DNA from 3 places in the Janthinobacterium sp. YR213 genome. Region 2 is predicted to be linked to each of the others. Evidence: predicted binding sites of a transcription regulator. Region 2 holds the regulator's gene; each other region holds the start of a gene.
What was found. The regulator sigma-54, encoded in region 2, starts transcription at its own class of promoters, with help from an activator protein. The targets are predictions, from matches to a motif close to TGGCANGNAANCTGCTTT.
Positions count from the first base shown of each region.

Region 1 (5,646 bases), on a different contig from region 2:
AATGCCACTCCACCTGCCTGCCAATCCGACACTTTGGTTCCCCCCACGCCGATCGGCATGAAAATCACTTTACGCGCGATACCGGCTCCAATCAGCTTTTTCCCCAGCGGCATCCACATTGATCCATTCTTACAATCGGCCCACTCAAAGGGATCGCTCGCGATTTTTATCACGCCATCTTTACCAACCTGAAATACATTATCCACAGCAGGATAAACATGTTCATTGCAATTCGACGATATCGATTGACCGATGACCAAAATTCGTAGTTCGGGCAAGGGATCAGGAATAGCGGGGGTGACGGGAATGACTGGGATGATTGGCAGGGCCGGGGTGACTGGGATGACCGGGGTAACCGGGATCACCGGAATGACCGGCGTGACAGGCGGAACGGGGGTGACGGGGGTAACGGGAATAATTACAGGTGCGTCAGGCGCACTGCCAGTACCGCCGCCGCATGCGGCAATTACCAAAATACAAGATAGCCCGAGAAGATACTTAAACAAACGAAGATTTTTCATCATTGAAGTCATGTTGACATCCATAGAAAAACATCACGTCTGGCGCATACGGTGTTCGCAGGCGTCCACATTCAGGTCACCTTCCATGCAGCATGGATGAAGGGGACATTGCTCATACATCTCCGAAAGCACTAACAACACTCCTGAAATATATCGAATAAAAAAACGCTCGTTATTGAGAAAAATCGAAAGATATGTCTTATAGGAAAAAATGACATTGCTGTCTTCACATGAATCCATGCAAAATACAAAAACAGCAATAGAATAGAAGGTGGCAAGTAATAAGCAGGAAGGATGGGACTTGCAGACTTGCAGACTTGTTGACGCACTTGATAAGCAAGGCAGCGACTGCGAATAGCTGATAATCCACTGCATCAGCAACAACTTCAGATCACCAACAAGGCATTGACCAAAAGCCGTCATCAATACATGAATCAGTACACTTCATGAATCGGAAATCTATGGCAGGAAAACAAAAGGATGCTATATACATAGTCTGCCAAGCGTACCTGGCATTCAGTACCTTTAAGCGTCAAGGCGGATATCACAGGCAAGACGGGCGTGGAAATGGAAGCGCTCACTTCCGTGCAGATCGGATTATTGACGATCTACGACATGTGCAAGGCCGTCGACCGTGGCATGGTCATGACGAATGTGCGCGTGCTGGAAAAGCATGGCGGCAAATCGGGCGACTGGCACGCCGAGGTGTAATCACGCTACCTGGCGCGCAAGATGGAGCTTGACGCGGCGCAAGTCGCGCAGCAGCCAGGCGCCACACAGCAGGCATAGCGCGATGACGGCCACGGACAGGGGCAAGTGGAATTGTTCCAGCCCCGCCAGCGCAAAGCCGGCATGGATCAGACACGTTCCCACGCCCAGAACGGCGCATACTGCCGCATAGCGGGACGCGTGTCTGGTGTTCAGCAACACATGCCGGTAACCGGCCAGCACCACTGCAATCGCCGCCAGGTTAAACACGAGAAAACCCTGCACGCCGCCCGGCACATGAAACATCTCCCACTCTTTCCAGTAGGCAGCGTCGATTTGATGCAGGATCAAGAACAACATGGTCCAGAAGTAGCTGCGTTGCATAAGGTTTACGTTCGTCAATATTGACGCAATTGTAAAGCCTGAATCGCGTACCTGCATCTGCGCATGGCATTTTTCGATGCCAATATGAATTTCATTGATATAAATGCTTTTTCATCAAGAAATCATGCATACTGCGAGTCGTCCATATCCAGATGAGCATCGCATGACAAGCAACAAGCCCGCCGCGGAAAGCAAGCTCCAGGACTTCGAATTCGAGGCCATGAATCTGCAGGTGGGAGGACGCATCCAGTTCATCACGCACCGCACCATCAAGCCCATCCAGCATTTCTCGACCGTGATCGGCTATGTGAAAGACGAGTACCTGATCGTCAAGATTCCCATGGAAAACGGCGCGTCCATCGTGCTCAACGAGGGCGACAAGCTGACCATCCGCGTGTTTTCCGGCGTCACCGTCTGTTCGTTTTCCTGCAGCGTGCTGCGCATCTTTGGCCGCCCCCTCAATTACGTCCACCTGAGTTTTCCCGACGCCATCCAAGGCACCAGCCTGCGCACGGCCATGCGCGTGAAAGTGGAGATTCCGGCGCAGCTCAGCTATCGCGATGTGGCGGCCGTGCCCGTGTTCATCGTCAACCTCAGCGTCTCGGGCGCGCTGATCGAGGCGCCCAGCATGGTCACGCCCGATGACGAAGGCGTGGCACTGAGCTTTACCCTGCTGGTGCAGCCGAACAAGCACCAGATGCGCGTCAACACGCGCGCCCGCATCCAGAACGTCAGCGTGGGCAAGCCGTCGAATGGCCATGCCGCCGGCGTGGCGGAAATCTATACGTATGGCGTGCAATTCATCGATCTGGAACCGACCCACTACACCCTGCTGCAAAACCTCACCTATGAAGCGCTGATCGCGGACCGGCAAAAAATCGTCTGACGCTGGCGCGGCAGACCCCACTTACAGCGTCGGCGTCACGTCGGGAATGTTGTTTTTGGTAATCGCTTCCTTCGCTGCCGCATTCGTCACGGTGGTGCTATTGAACCAGGTCAGGCTGCTCGTCCCCGGCTTCATGGTCATCGTCACGGTTTGTCCGCCGATACCCGTGCCCAGGTCGGCCGCCAGGGTCAGCACGATATCGCCCTTGTCTACTGTGGCGCTGGCCACTTCGCGCGTGGCACTGAACACGGGGATGGCGCTGGGCACGGCCTGGGTGGGGGTGCTGCAGGCGGTAGCCAGCCCGCCGTTTTCCTGCACGCACAGGGCCACGGCCGTTTTCAAGGGGGCAGCGGCCGCCAGCACATTGCTGACCTTGGCCCGCATCGTGTAGTCGCCATATTGGGGAATGGCCACGGCCGCCAGGATACCGGCGATGGCCACCACGATCATCAGCTCTATCAGGGTAAATCCGCTTTGCGCGCGCATCGTATCCTCCCATTGTGCATTGCTCACGCCGTGCATGGTGCAAGCACCATGCCAGCGGCGCGCCCGGGCAGCGGCGGCGCACGTGGAAAGAAAAGCGACGCATTTGGGCCGTATCCGACCAGCGCCGTCCCCCCGGGCCGGGAATCGGCCAGTCTTGCGGACAAAAAAAAGGAGCCGAAGCTCCTTTTTTGTACTGCTATGACCAGGCTGGAATTACAGCATGGCTTTCAGCAGACGCGCCATTTCCGACGGGTTTTTGGTCACGGTGATGCCGCAAGCTTCCATGATTTCCAGCTTGGCTTGTGCCGTATCGGCACCGCCCGAGATCAGCGCGCCGGCGTGGCCCATGCGCTTGCCTGGAGGAGCGGTTACGCCAGCGATGAAGCCGACGACCGGTTTTTTCATGTTGTCTTTGATCCAATAAGCCGCGTTGGCTTCGTCCGGACCGCCGATTTCGCCGATCATGATGACCGCGTCGGTATCTGGATCATCATTGAACATCTTCATGATGTCGATGTGCTTCAGACCGTTGATCGGGTCGCCGCCAATGCCGACTGCCGACGATTGGCCCAGGCCCAGTGCGGTCAGCTGACCCACTGCTTCATAGGTCAGGGTGCCCGAACGCGACACCACGCCGATACGGCCCTTCTTGTGGATGTGGCCTGGCATGATGCCGATCTTGATTTCGTCTGGCGTGATCAAGCCTGGGCAGTTAGGGCCCAGCAGCAAAGTTTTGCTGTTGGCTTTAGCCATGCGGTCTTTCAGGGCCATCATGTCACGCACAGGAATGCCTTCGGTGATGCAAATGGCCAGATCCATTTCAGCTTCGACAGCTTCCCAGATCGCCGCTGCCGCGCCTGCTGGCGGTACGTAGATCACGGAAACGTTGGCGCCGGTTTCTTTTTTCGCTTCGGTAACGTTGGCGAAAATAGGAATGCCTTCGAAATCTTCGCCGGCTTTCTTCGGGTTCACGCCTGCCACGAAGGCAGCTTTGCCGTTCGCGTAGTCGCGGCAACCGCGGGTGTGGAACTGGCCGGTCTTGCCGGTGATCCCTTGGGTAACGACTTTGGTATCTTTATTGATCAGAATGGACATGTTGATTCCTTAATTAAGCTTGACCGGCAGCAGCGGCAACGACGCTCTTGGCTGCATCTTCCATGGTGTCGGCTGCGATGATAGGCAGACCGGAATCGGCCAGCATCTTTTTGCCCAGGTCTTCGTTGGTGCCCTTCATGCGCACGACCAGTGGCACGTTCAGCGAGACGGCTTTCACTGCGGCGATAACGCCTTCAGCGATCACGTCGCAACGCATGATGCCGCCGAAAATGTTCACCAGGATGGCTTTCAGGCCTGGGTTTTTCAGCATGATCTTGAACGCTTCGGTCACTTTTTCTGCCGTGGCGCCGCCGCCGACGTCCAGGAAGTTGGCTGGCTCGCCGCCGAACAGTTTGATCGTGTCCATGGTGGCCATGGCCAGGCCGGCGCCGTTCACCAGGCAACCGATGTTGCCGTCGAGCGAGATGTAGGCCAGGTCGAATTTCGACGCTTCGATTTCAGCTGGATCTTCTTCGTCCAGGTCGCGCAGGGCGATGATTTCCGGATGACGGAACAGGGCGTTCGGGTCAAAGTTGAACTTGGCGTCCAGAGCGATGACCTTGCCGCTGCCGGTGACGATCAGCGGATTGATTTCGGCCAGCGAGCAATCGGTTTCCCAGTATGCCTTGTACAGGCCTTGCAGGTTGACGCGGGCGTCGACGATGGAACCGGCAGGCACGCCGATTTTGGTCGCGATGTCGTCTGCCTGGGCATCGGTCAGGCCAACGCTCGGCTCGATGGTGACGTGGTGGATCTTCTCTGGGTGGCTCTCGGCCACTTCTTCGATGTCCATGCCGCCTTCGGACGATGCCATCAGGACGATTTTCTGGGTGACGCGGTCGGTGACCAGCGAAACGTACAGTTCCTGTTTGATGTCGGCGCCTTCTTCCACCAGCAGGCGGTTGACTTTCTGGCCTTCGGCGCTGGTCTGATGCGTGATCAGCTGCATGCCCATGATCTGGTCAGCGTATTCCTTGACCTGTTCCATCGATTTTGCCACTTTCACGCCGCCGCCCTTGCCGCGGCCACCTGCGTGGATCTGCGCCTTGACAACCCACACCGGGCCGCCCAGGGTTTCCGCAGCCTTGACGGCTTCTTCGACGGACATGCACGGAATACCGCGTGGTACCGTCACTCCGAATTGCCGGAGGATTTCTTTGGCTTGATACTCATGGATTTTCATGCTGGCTTCCCTTCTGATACTGATGTGTAAAAATACGGTTAGTGGTGCAAAAAAAACAGGAAAGCGCCGGGGTCACGGCTTGGCTACCCAGCGCGGGTAATACTGTGCAACTGCCCCGCCATCCGTGCGCAGGGCGTGGCATTTGTCGAGTTGAAACGGCTTTTCATGCGATAAGTCAGCATTCGCACCGTCGCGGGTCGACCAGACATCGCCGGCAAATGCCTGAACCGTCGCAGTCGGCAAGACTTGCGCCAGTTCGGTCAAATGGGTACAGCCGGCGATTCCCGCCAGGCGCTGTTTCAAGTCGCGGCGGAAATTCTTCAATAAATTCAGACCGATCAGCGCCCTGTAAGCGGGGCCGATGGTATCGCAAAAACCGGGAT
Region 1 is NZ_FNDA01000002.1:255,957-261,602, reverse strand. Features, by position in the region: gene BLT98_RS10375 (sialate O-acetylesterase) at 1-533, opposite strand, end outside; partial or broken gene BLT98_RS10370 (cyclic pyranopterin monophosphate synthase MoaC) at 1,035-1,232, shown strand; gene BLT98_RS10365 (DUF6713 family protein) at 1,233-1,613, opposite strand; gene BLT98_RS10360 (flagellar brake protein) at 1,777-2,499, shown strand; gene BLT98_RS10355 (pilin) at 2,521-2,985, opposite strand; gene sucD (succinate--CoA ligase subunit alpha) at 3,199-4,080, opposite strand; gene sucC (ADP-forming succinate--CoA ligase subunit beta) at 4,094-5,263, opposite strand; gene BLT98_RS10340 (DUF2889 domain-containing protein) at 5,336-5,646, opposite strand, start outside.
Region 1: a site for sigma-54 is predicted at 3,022-3,039, ahead of BLT98_RS10355 (pilin). Genes of this name have one in related genera too.

Region 2 (5,646 bases):
GCGCGCTGGAACTGCTGGCCGACATCCGCAGCTTCATCGAGAAATGGCTGCCGTCATTCAAGTCCGACAACCGCAGCTACCTGACGGTGGCCCTGGGCTGCACGGGCGGCCAGCACCGCTCCGTGTACATGGCGGAGCGGCTGGCGCAGTATTTCGGCCCGAATGAACGCGTCGTCCTGCGCCACCGCGAACGCAGCTAATTAGTCGAGGTGGCGCAGGGGATGCGCCGCCGCTGGCCAGACGGGGGCAAAGAAGCGCGCCACCATGGCCGCATCGACGTCGTCCAGGCTGGCAGGGTTCCAGCGCGGTGCATTGTCCTTGTCGACCACCAGCGCGCGCACGCCCTCGAGCACTTCGCCATGTTCGAAATTGTGGCGCACCACCGTGCGCTCCATGCGCAGGCAATCGGCCACGCCCAGGTGGGCGCCCCGCTGCAGCAATTCCAGGGTCACCGACATCATCAATGGCGAACGCAGGCGCATGGCCGCCAGCGCCTTGGCCGCGAACGCGCTGTCATCCTGCGCCAGCGAGGCCATGATGGCGGCCACGGAAGGGGCGCCGAAGTGGCGGTCCAGCGCCGCGCGCGCCGTGGCCAGGGGAGATACCCCCGCCTCGGCCTGGAAAGGCGCCGCCAGCGCCTTGATGGCCACCGGCAAGGCTTCGCCCCGCGTCGATTCGAACAGATCCAGCAGCGCCCCCATCTGCGCCTCAGGCAGGTAGACATCGGCCAGCCCCGTGTACAGGGCATCGGCCGCGTTGATCGTCAAGCCCGTCAAGCCCAGGTACAGGCCCAGCTGGCCGGCCAGGCGGGATAGAAAATAACTGCCGCCCACGTCGGGAAACAAGCCGATATTGACTTCCGGCATGGCCATGCGCGTGCGGCCCGTCACGATGCGCAAACGGTTGCCCGGCCCGGCTTGCGCCACGCCCATGCCGCCGCCCATCACCACGCCATCCATCACGGCGATATACGGTTTCGGGTAGAAATGAATTAAATGATTTAACGCATATTCTTCCGTAAAGAAATCTTCCAGCATGGCGCTGCCGCCTTGCGGCGTGGCCAGGCCCGCATCGTAAAAGAAACGGATGTCGCCGCCGGCGCACAGGGCTTTTTCACTGCTGGAGCGGATCACCACGGCATCCACCTGCGGATCGTCGCGCCAGGCCAGCAAGGCCGCGCTCAGGGCGCGTACCATCTCCAGCGACAGGGAATTCAAGGCTTTCGGACGGTCGAGCACGATATGGCCCGTGCGGTTGCGGATGGAAGTCTGGACGAAGTCGCTCATGGCAGGCAGGAAAGAAGTGAAAGTGCAAACATTTTAGCCCCTGCGCGGCGAACATTGCGCTCAAAAGGTCCAGGCGCAAAAAAGGGCGCAAGATGTGCGCCCTTAGTTGATCACAACTGCTGGAAGCGGGTGGCCTTAGACGGCGACGACGGCTTCTTCCTCGGAGTTGTCTGGCAGATGCTTGATCGCCTCTTTACCGTGCCCTTGCACTTTGGTTTTGTATTTCATCACTTGCCTATCGAGCTTGTCGATCAGGGTATCGATCGCGGCGTACAGGTCGTGCGCCAAGCTTTCCACATAGACAGTCTTGCCGCTCAAACGCAGGTTGACTTCAGCCTTTTGACGTTTTTCTTTCTCTTTGAGGTTATCCACGGTCAGAATCACGGCGATATCGATGACTTGATCGAAATGACGTTTCACGCGCTCCAGCTTCGTTTGTACGTATTCACGGATGGCTGGTGTCACTTCGAGATGATGTCCGCTGATGGTGAGATTCATACACACTCCTAAAGATGATCGGGTTCGTGCGGTCCATCCTATCCGGCCCGCAGAGGAACCGAAAAAAACTTACAAACACTTACGCAGGCTCACTGGCGGAATTTTCAACGCTTCCCGGTATTTGGCAACAGTACGTCGCGCAATCACCATGCCTTGTTCCCCCAGCATGTCCGCAATCTTACTGTCGGATAAAGGATTTTTAGGGTCTTCTGCTCCTGTCAGTTGCACGATCAATGCCCGTATCGCCGTCGATGACGCTTCGCCCCCCGCTTCGGTGGCGACGTGGCTACCAAAGAAATATTTCAACTCGAACATGCCGTGCGGGGTCAGCATGTACTTTTGAGTTGTTACCCGCGAGATAGTACTCTCGTGTAAACCCAGTGTATCAGCTATTTCACGGAGCACAAGGGGACGCATGGCAACGGCCCCATGCGAGAAAAAGTTCTTTTGTCTTTCTACTATCGCCTGCGCCACGCGCAGGATCGTGTCGAAGCGCTGGCGCATATTCTTGATCAGCCACTTGGCTTCCTGCAACTGTGCGCCCATGGCGCCTTCGCCCTTGCCTTGCTTGAGCAAGTTGGCGTACATGGCATTGACGCGCAGGCGCGGCATGACATCGTTGTTCAAGGTCACTTGCCAGCCATTGCGCGCGCGCTTGACGACGACGTCGGGCACCACGTAATCGGACACGTCCGAGGCGAACACGGCGCCCGGATGCGGATTGCACTGGCGAATCACCGTCTGCGCTTCGCGCAAGTCTTCATCGTCGCAATCGAGGGCTTTTTTCAGCTTGTTGAAATCGCGCTGGGCAAACCAGGCCAGGTGCTTTTCCACGATGACGAGGGCCATGCGGCGCGTCACCATGGCGATGTGCGGCAAGCGCTTGATTTGCAGCGCCAGGCATTCGGACGCGTTGCGCGCGCCCACGCCGGGCGGATCGAAACTTTGCAAGAGAGACAAGGCCGTGCGCATCTCGTCGGCGTCGATTTCCAGCTCTTCCGGCAGGCGCGCCAGGATGTCGTCGAGCGACTCTTCCAGGTAGCCATTGTCGTCGAGCGCGTCGATGATCAGCTCGACCAGCGCGCGGTCGCGCAATTCGAGTACCGTCACGCGCATCTGCTCCATCAGGTGTTCGCGCAGGGTGCAGTGATGGGCTTCGAGTTGCGGGCGCGAATCCTCGTCGTCGGGCGCCTTGCCGCGGCTCGCCTCGCTCCAGTCGCTGTCGCCGCCATCCGCGGCGGCAGGACCCTCGCCGGCATCGCCATCAAAGGTTTCCGCTTCGGCCGGCGCCGCGGGCGCTTCCTGGCCCGGCGGCTGGGGCGGCGCTTCGGCCGGCGCGGCCGTGGAACTCAAGGCGCCATCGGACAGCAGGCGCAGCGAACGGTCGAGCGGATCGTCGAGGCGTTCGAGCAAGGGATTGTCCGTCAGCAATTGCTCTAGTTCCTGATGCAATTCCAGGGTAGACAATTGCAACAGGCGTATCGATTGCTGCAACTGCGGCGTCAGTGCCAGGTGCTGCGAAGTGCGCAGCTGCAATGATTGTTTCATTGGCTTACATGCGGAAGTGTTCGCCCAGATAGACCCGGCGTACCGACTCGTTCGCGATGATGTCGTCGGGGCGTCCCGACGCCAGTACCGAGCCCTGGTTGATGATGTAGGCACGGTCGCAGATACCCAGCGTCTCGCGCACATTATGATCGGTGATCAGCACGCCGATATTGCGCTCCTTCAAGAAACGCACGATGCGCTGGATCTCGATCACGGCGATCGGATCGACGCCGGCGAACGGTTCGTCGAGCAGCACGAAACGGGGATCGGTGGCCAGCGCGCGGGCGATTTCCACGCGGCGGCGCTCACCGCCCGACAGGGACAGGGCCTGATTCTCGCGCAGCTTTTCAATCTGCAAGTCGGCCAGCAATTTATCCAGGCGCACCTCGATCTCGGCCTTCGTCAGCGGACGGCCTTCGACGGTCTGGATTTCCAGCACGGCGCGGATATTGTCTTCCACCGTCAGCTTGCGGAAGACGGACGCTTCCTGCGGCAGGTAGGACAGGCCCATCTGCGCGCGGCGGTGGATCGGCAGGCTGGAGATGTCCACGCCGCTGATATCGATGCTGCCGCCATCGGACGGCACCAGGCCGACGATCATGTAGAACGAGGTGGTCTTGCCGGCGCCGTTCGGGCCCAGCAAACCCACCACTTCACCGCATTCGACTTGCAGCGAGACATCATGCACGACTTGCCGCTTGCCATAGGTTTTTTGCAGCCCGCGAACGATCAGGGTGCTGCCGCAACGAGTATTGTCCATTATTTCTTTCCTGGCGCAGGCGTGGCCGGCGCTTTCTCCGCCGCCGGTGCCTTGGTTTTCGGCTGGATCACCATGCGCACGCTGCCGCCATCCGGGGTGCTGGTGCCGCTGTTGGAATTTTCCATCGCAAACACTTCCTTGCGGCTGTCATACGAGATGAAGGCGCCATTGGCCACGTCGGTCACTTTCGTGCCTTCCAGGCGCGTCAGCTTGGCCCTGGAAAACAGTTTCACCACTTCCGTCTTGTTGTCGTATTCCACGCGCTCCGCTTCGCCTTCCACCCACAGGTCGCCCGCGCCATCGCGCTTCTGGCGGAAGGTGGCGAGCTTGCCGGGATCGGCCCAGAAGGTAATGAACTGGTAGCCTTGCGGATCTTCCGTGATCACGGCGCGCCCCGCCTTCATGGTCAGGGTCCCCTTGACCAGCACGACGTCGCCCGTCAGGGTGCGCACCTGCTTGATGTCATCGACGTGGCCACTGCGTGCCGTGATGACGGCTTCCTTCTCGGAATCGGCCTTCTCGGCATGCGCCACGCCCATGATGGCCAGGGAAAATACGGTCAACAGCAAGATGTTCTTCATAGTATGGTTTCCTTGTTTCATTCTGTCATTTTGCCGCCGCGGCCGGGCGCGGTTTCGGCGGGAGGACCATGCGCAGCGCATTCTGCACTTCCACCACGCCGGTGGCGTTATTGGCTTTCATGCCGATGCCATTGAGACGCGAGGTGCCTGTCAGGATATCGACAGGCACGTCCGTTTCCATTCTTTCCTCATCCGGGAACACCGTCAGCGCTTCCGTCTTGACTGTCAGGTTCTGCGCCTTCGGACTGGCCACGCGGTCGATCACGACATTGCGGTGCAGTTGCAGCCGGGTATTGTCCTGGTCGATATGCGCCAGTTCCGCATTCATGTTCATCGGTGGCATGCCTGGCGTGAGCTTGCGCACGAAGGGCCGGTCGATATCGGACGAATCGTCCAGCGGATAATGCGTGAGCTTGGCGCCCGACACGATATAGCTGGGTTTTCCCGTCAAGTCCATGCGCACCAGGCTGAAATTGGTAATGAAATAGTCGGGCTCATCCAGATGCTTGCTGGCCGTGATGTCTTGGCTATTCTTGTTCATCACCTCGAGCAGCCAAAAGCTGCCCAGCGCGACAACAACCGCGCCCAGCACGGTAAAGATCATGCGCCAGCGATGGGCGCCTCCTGGCTTACGCATAGGGCTTCACTCTTTCAAATGTCACTGGCGAGGCGGCGCGCCTCACTCCAGGAACGGCGCCATGACGCGCGCATAATTGTCCTGGGCACGCAGCAGGAATTCGCAGATCTCGCGCACCGCGCCGCGGCCGCCGCCGGCCTGCGTCACATGGTGGGCCAGGCCCTGCACTTCCGGGCGCCCGCCCGGCACGCTGACGGCAAAGCCGACGCGTTTCAGGATGGGCGCATCGATGACGTCGTCGCCGATATAGCCGCATTGCTCTTCCGTCAAGCCCGTCAGCGCCAGCAGTTCGCGAAACGGCGTCAGCTTGTCGTGGCCGCCCTGGTGTACATGGGT
Region 2 is NZ_FNDA01000003.1:199,587-205,232, forward strand. Features, by position in the region: gene rapZ (RNase adapter RapZ) at 1-200, shown strand, start outside; gene BLT98_RS14850 (enoyl-CoA hydratase/isomerase family protein) at 201-1,286, opposite strand; gene raiA (ribosome hibernation-promoting factor, HPF/YfiA family) at 1,422-1,784, opposite strand; gene BLT98_RS14860 (RNA polymerase factor sigma-54) at 1,854-3,332, opposite strand; gene lptB (LPS export ABC transporter ATP-binding protein) at 3,337-4,092, opposite strand; gene lptA (lipopolysaccharide transport periplasmic protein LptA) at 4,092-4,673, opposite strand; gene lptC (LPS export ABC transporter periplasmic protein LptC) at 4,699-5,310, opposite strand; gene BLT98_RS14880 (KdsC family phosphatase) at 5,353-5,646, opposite strand, start outside.

Region 3 (5,646 bases), on a different contig from region 2:
TGCGCAATTCGTCCTGCAGGATCTGGCGCCGGTCCAGGTCGCGCGCGCGCTGCTCGGCGCCATCGACCTTGGGAAACGCGCCGGCGGCAGGCGCCGCGGTGGCCGCCGCCTGCATGGCGGGCCGGGCAGGCGCGCCGGCCAGCGGCGCCGTCTTGCGTGGCGGCTCCGTCATGGCGCCCGGTAAATCGAGCAGCTGGCAATGCGCGCCAGCCCGCTTGTCCGTGTACGTCTTGTGTCCTTGCGCATCGGCGCACACATACAGCTGCCCGTGCGCCTGTGCCGCCGCGCCCAGCAATCCTGCCATCAGCGCCATTCTGTAATGCTTGGTCAATCTTCACTCCTGTCGGCACATGCCGCATCGTTCCTGGGCCGACTATACAACACCGCACGATCACCGCCTTGGCGTACTGCATAAAAAAACGCGGGCAAGACCATCGCCTCACCCGCGTTTTTATTCACTACCGGCACATTGCCGGCATGGCGCCATTACAGCGAGTAGTACATGTCGAACTCGGCAGGATGCGTGGTCATGCGCATGCGCTGTACGTCCTGCATTTTCAGTTCCAGGTAAGCGTCGATCATCGAATCGCTGAACACGCCGCCACGGGTCAGGAACTCGCGGTCCTTGTCCAGTGCGTCCAGTGCTTCTTCCAGCGAAGCGCACACGGTCGGGATCAGTGCGTCTTCTTCCGGCGGCAGATGGTACAGATCTTTCGAGGCGGCTTCGCCCGGATGGATCTTGTTGGCAACGCCGTCCAGGCCTGCCATCAGCAGTGCGGCGAAGCACAGGTACGGGTTCGCCAGTGGGTCCGGGAAGCGCGCTTCGACGCGGCGGCCTTTTGGATTGGCCACGTGCGGGATGCGGATCGAGGCGGAACGGTTTTTCGCCGAGTACGCCAGTTTCACTGGGGCTTCGTAGCCTGGTACCAGACGCTTGTACGAGTTGGTGCCCGGGTTGGTGATCGCGTTCAGTGCCTTGGCGTGCTTGATGATGCCGCCGATGTAGTACAGGGCGAAATCGGACAGGCCGGCATAGCCGTCGCCAGCGAACAGGTTTTTGCCATCTTTCCATACGGATTGATGCACGTGCATGCCCGAACCGTTGTCGCCAACGATAGGTTTCGGCATGAAGGTGGCGGTCTTGCCATAGCTGTGCGCCACGTTCCACACCACGTATTTCAGGTTTTGCGTCCAGTCGGCGCGCTCGACCAGGGTCGAGAACTTGGTGCCGATTTCATTCTGGCCGGCGCCGGCCACTTCGTGATGATGTACCTCAACCGGGATGCCCAGCGATTCCAGGATCAGGCACATTTCCGAACGCATGTCCTGGAAGCTGTCCACTGGTGGCACCGGGAAGTAGCCGCCCTTGACGGTAGGACGGTGGCCGCTGTTGCCGCCTTCGATGTCCTTGCCGGTCGACCACGAACCTTCGTCCGAACCGATCTTGACGAAGCAGCCCGACATGTCGATCTTCCAGCGCACGCTGTCGAAGATGAAGAATTCCGGCTCAGGGCCGAAGTAGGCGGTGTCGCCCATGCCCGACGATTTCAGGTAGGCTTCGGCGCGTTTCGCGATCGAGCGCGGGTCGCGGTCATAGCCCTTGCCGTCCGACGGTTCGATCACGTCGCACTGCATGAACAGGGTCGTTTCTTCCATGAACGGATCGATATTGGCCGTGTTTGGATCCGGCAGCAAGATCATGTCGGACGCTTCAATGCCTTTCCAGCCAGCGATCGAAGAACCGTCAAAGGCGTGGCCCGACTCGAATTTGTCCATGTCGAAGTGCGACACGGGAACCGTCACGTGCTGCTCTTTACCACGGGTATCAGCAAAGCGGAAATCAACGAATTTGACTTCGTTTTCTTCTACCATCTTCAAGACTTCTGCGGCTGTCATTGCCATGCGTATCTCCTAAATGAATGTGGGGTGAGCCGACCTTAGTGCGTCTGGGCTGATGAAGCGAAGCAAACATTGCGTGCCACCAAAACTCATAAGGATCATAGCAGATTCCATGCCAGCTCCAGGAGCCCCCTGGTGCCGGCAACAAAATTACTGCCATCCCAGTGAAAGTTTCATGCCCGCGATTTTCCTGCTGCGTTTGCGTCAAATCAAGAATGCACTATGCAAGTGCAAAAAACGAATAACGCACCATTATCGTGCATTTTGTATGAATTTCTGGAAAATGCCTCGTTGTGGTGCAAAGACTGTGCACCATGGTTTCCCGTTTGCGGGGCGCGAACGGCGCACTATAATCGTACACACCTGCCCACTTTCATCGAGGACGCCATGACTACCGCCGCCGACATCCTGACCACCGCCCGCAGCCGGGCCAATGAAGGTACGCCGTATGCCGGCGCCGTCACGCCGCAGGAAGCGTACGACCTGCTGCAAGGCGACGCTGCCGCCAAGCTCATCGATGTGCGCACGAATGCCGAGCGCGACTGGGTCGGCCGGGTCGACATCGCCGATACCCAGCATGGTGCGGTGCAGTGGGCCACCTACCCGGGTGGCGTGCCGAATCCCGATTTCCTCGCGCAACTGGCCGCCCAGGCCGGCAAGGATGAGGTGCTGCTGTTCCTGTGCCGCTCCGGCGTGCGTTCGCGCCATGCCGCCAAGCTGGCGACCGAACACGGCTACATGAACTGCTTCGACATCCTCGAAGGCTTCGAGGGCGACAAGGACGCCGATGGCCACCGCAAGCAGATCGGCGGCTGGTGCAAGGCGGGGTTGCCGTGGCTGGGCGCCTGACACCAAGAACAACGGAACCGCTTCCGATGACGGCCACGCGTCGTCCGGAGGCAAGTCCCGCGCTGGCTTGATGCTTCAGGCCGGCTCACCCACCTCGGGCGCCGGGTGCTCGCCCATCAGGGTCAAGATGCGCTTGCGCACGAAATTGATGTGGCTGCGCAAGCCATACAAACCATCGGCAAACGACAGCGGTATCGATATCTGGTTGACCATTTCCTCGATCTGGTCCAGCCGTTGCAATTGCGTCGCATAGACTTGCGCGCGCTGCTCTTCCGGCACGTCTTCCAGCGCCTGCTCCACCGTGCGCAACTGGCCGTACCAGCGGTACACGCGCGAGCGGATGCGCCACACGTACAGGGGCGGCACCACGCGCGACAGGGGCAGGATCAAGGCGCCCAGCGCCACCACCAGCACCCACATGCGGTCGAAGAAATTGGCCAGCCAGAAACTCATGTAGCGCTGCAGCACAGGCGCGCCATCCTTGTAGAATTTCAGCGCTTCCGGTGCCACGGGAATCTCCGTGTAGCGCGCGGATGGGAACTGCCCCTGCTGCTGAAACCAGCCCGTGCCGCCATGGATTCCGGCTGCCGCCTGCACGAACAGGTCGACCAGGGCAGGATGCAAGTCTTCGCGCGCGACCAAAGTGGCGGTCGGCGCGATCAGCTGATAATCCTGCGCGGGAATGTTCTGCCCCAGGTCGACGATGCCGCGCGGCAAGACGACATGCGTGAGGAAAGGCAGGCGCCGCGTGTACGCTTCCGCCTGCGAAAAGTCAAACAGCTTGATGCCCGGCGTTTGCAGCAGCATCTGGATCAGCGGCGCTTCCGGCGCCGAGCTGAACACGAGACCGTCGATGCGCCCTTCCAGCAGCTCCACCGTGGCAGGCGTGTTCTGCAAGTCGCTCACCGTCAAGTCCTTGGCTTCGACGCCATTTACGGACAGCAATTGCCGGAACAGGCCGGGCACGCCCGTGCCTTCCGGCCCCAGGTTGATCTTCATGCCCTTCAGTTGCGTCAGCTCCGTCACGGCCTTGTCTTCACGCAAGAATAGCCAGACGGGTTCCGTAAACAGGCTGCCCAGGGAAATCAAGCCATGGCGCTCGGCATCGTCGTGTTCCGTCGAGCCGCTTTGCACGAAGGCAATATCGGTCTTGCCCGCGTTCAGGCGCTGCAGGTTTTCCTGCGAACCCAGCGACGGCTGCAAGGTCACCTTGATGCCGTGCTTGGCCAAGGTGGCCGCATATTTCTTGCCGAATTCTTCGTAGGCGCTATTGTCCTGCCCCGTCGACAGGCTCACCTGGCGCGGCGGCGCGGGGTCGACCAGCCAGTACGCGAGCGCGCAAAACGCGCCGACCAGCAGCAAGGTGGGACCGGCGGTGGCGAGGAAGTCGCGCACGGAAAAGCGGCTGAACGCGAGGATTTTGGACATGTGGTGGCGCATAGGTTTCATGGGTGGCTACGATGCCAAGAAAACCCCAACTATGCAAGGCACTTTCACATGCGCGGCGCGGCCAATTCGGCTACAGTTCTGGATCGCCCACCTGCCTATGGAGTCACGCATGCTGAAAATTCTTGGAAAAGCCGCTTCGATCAATGTCCGTAAAGTCCTGTGGACGTGCGAGGAACTCGACCTGCCGTATGAACGCGAAGACTGGGGCAGCGGCTTTCGCAGCACGGACGACCCGGCCTTTCTGGCCTTGAACCCGAACGCCATGGTGCCCGTGCTGCTCGATGGCGACCTGGTGCTGTGGGAATCAAACACGATTTGCCGCTACCTGTGCGCCCAGGCGGGCCGCGACGACTTGCTGCCGAGTAATCCCCGCGCCCGCGCGGAAGTGGAAAAATGGATGGATTGGCAAATGGGCGATTTGAACAACAGCTGGCGCTACGCCTTCATGTCGCTGGTGCGCCACAGCCCGGCCCACCAGGATGCGGCGCAGCTGGCGGCCGGTATTGCCGGATGGAACAAGATGATGGGCGTGCTGGAACAGCAGCTGCAGCGCACGGGCGCCTTCGTCTGCGGCGAAGCGTTCACCCTGGCAGATATCGTACTGGGCCTGTCCGTCAAGCGCTGGTTGATGGCGCCCATGCAGCACCCCGACTATCCCGCCATCGCCGCGTATCACGCGCGCCTGGAAGGTAAAACCGCCGTATTTGCTGGTTAGTCCAGTTCGATTGCCTCGACCGTGCCGCCGATGACATAGCAATCGCCATCGCGGCGCACTTCCTCAAGGGTCGCCGGGTCGGCGTGCGCATACGTGCCGTCGATATCGACGCACCAGACATCGCCGAAACGCAGCAACTTCACGCCGCAGCAGATGCGGTTGATGAAGTTGCCCGGCGTCCTGACCAGTACTTCCCGCACTTCTCCCACCGTGATGGCGACTTTGCGCCAGACATTGCCTTCCAGCCCATGATTTCTTGCGTACAAGACGATGCGCACGGCGTGCACGCCTTGGGGCTGGTACATCTGTTCCATCGACACCAGTGAGCCATCGTCAAAGCGGTGGTATTGCTGAAAAATCTGCTGCGTCTTGTCCAATTCCACTCCCCCCCCCCCAAAAAAACGCCGGCCTTGCGGGCCGGCGTTCACACAAGCCAGATACTTTTAATTCGTGCACTGCTTGGCCACACCTTCGGCCGGCGCGGGCGCCTCGATCAGCGGCATCAAACTCGGCGCCAGGGACACCAGCAGTTGCACCGGCAAGGCACTGGTGAAATCGTAGTTCTTCGATTCCGGTCCGCGCACATACGCCGTCATGCTGCCATAGAAGCGCTCGCCGATATTGAACACAAATGTCGCCGAGCGGTTCACATAGCGCGACTCGATCAAGCGGCCACCGGCGCCGTACACGTCGAAGCGCTGGTCGCCCGTACCCGTCTTGCCGCCCATCGGGAT
Region 3 is NZ_FNDA01000005.1:479,644-485,289, forward strand. Features, by position in the region: gene BLT98_RS23125 (DUF4124 domain-containing protein) at 1-331, opposite strand, end outside; gene glnA (type I glutamate--ammonia ligase) at 487-1,902, opposite strand; gene BLT98_RS23135 (rhodanese-like domain-containing protein) at 2,287-2,748, shown strand; gene BLT98_RS23140 (TAXI family TRAP transporter solute-binding subunit) at 2,824-4,176, opposite strand; gene BLT98_RS23145 (glutathione S-transferase family protein) at 4,307-4,912, shown strand; gene BLT98_RS23150 (hypothetical protein) at 4,909-5,289, opposite strand; gene BLT98_RS23155 (transglycosylase domain-containing protein) at 5,356-5,646, opposite strand, start outside.
Region 3: a site for sigma-54 is predicted at 2,000-2,017, ahead of glnA (type I glutamate--ammonia ligase). Genes of this name have one in related genera too.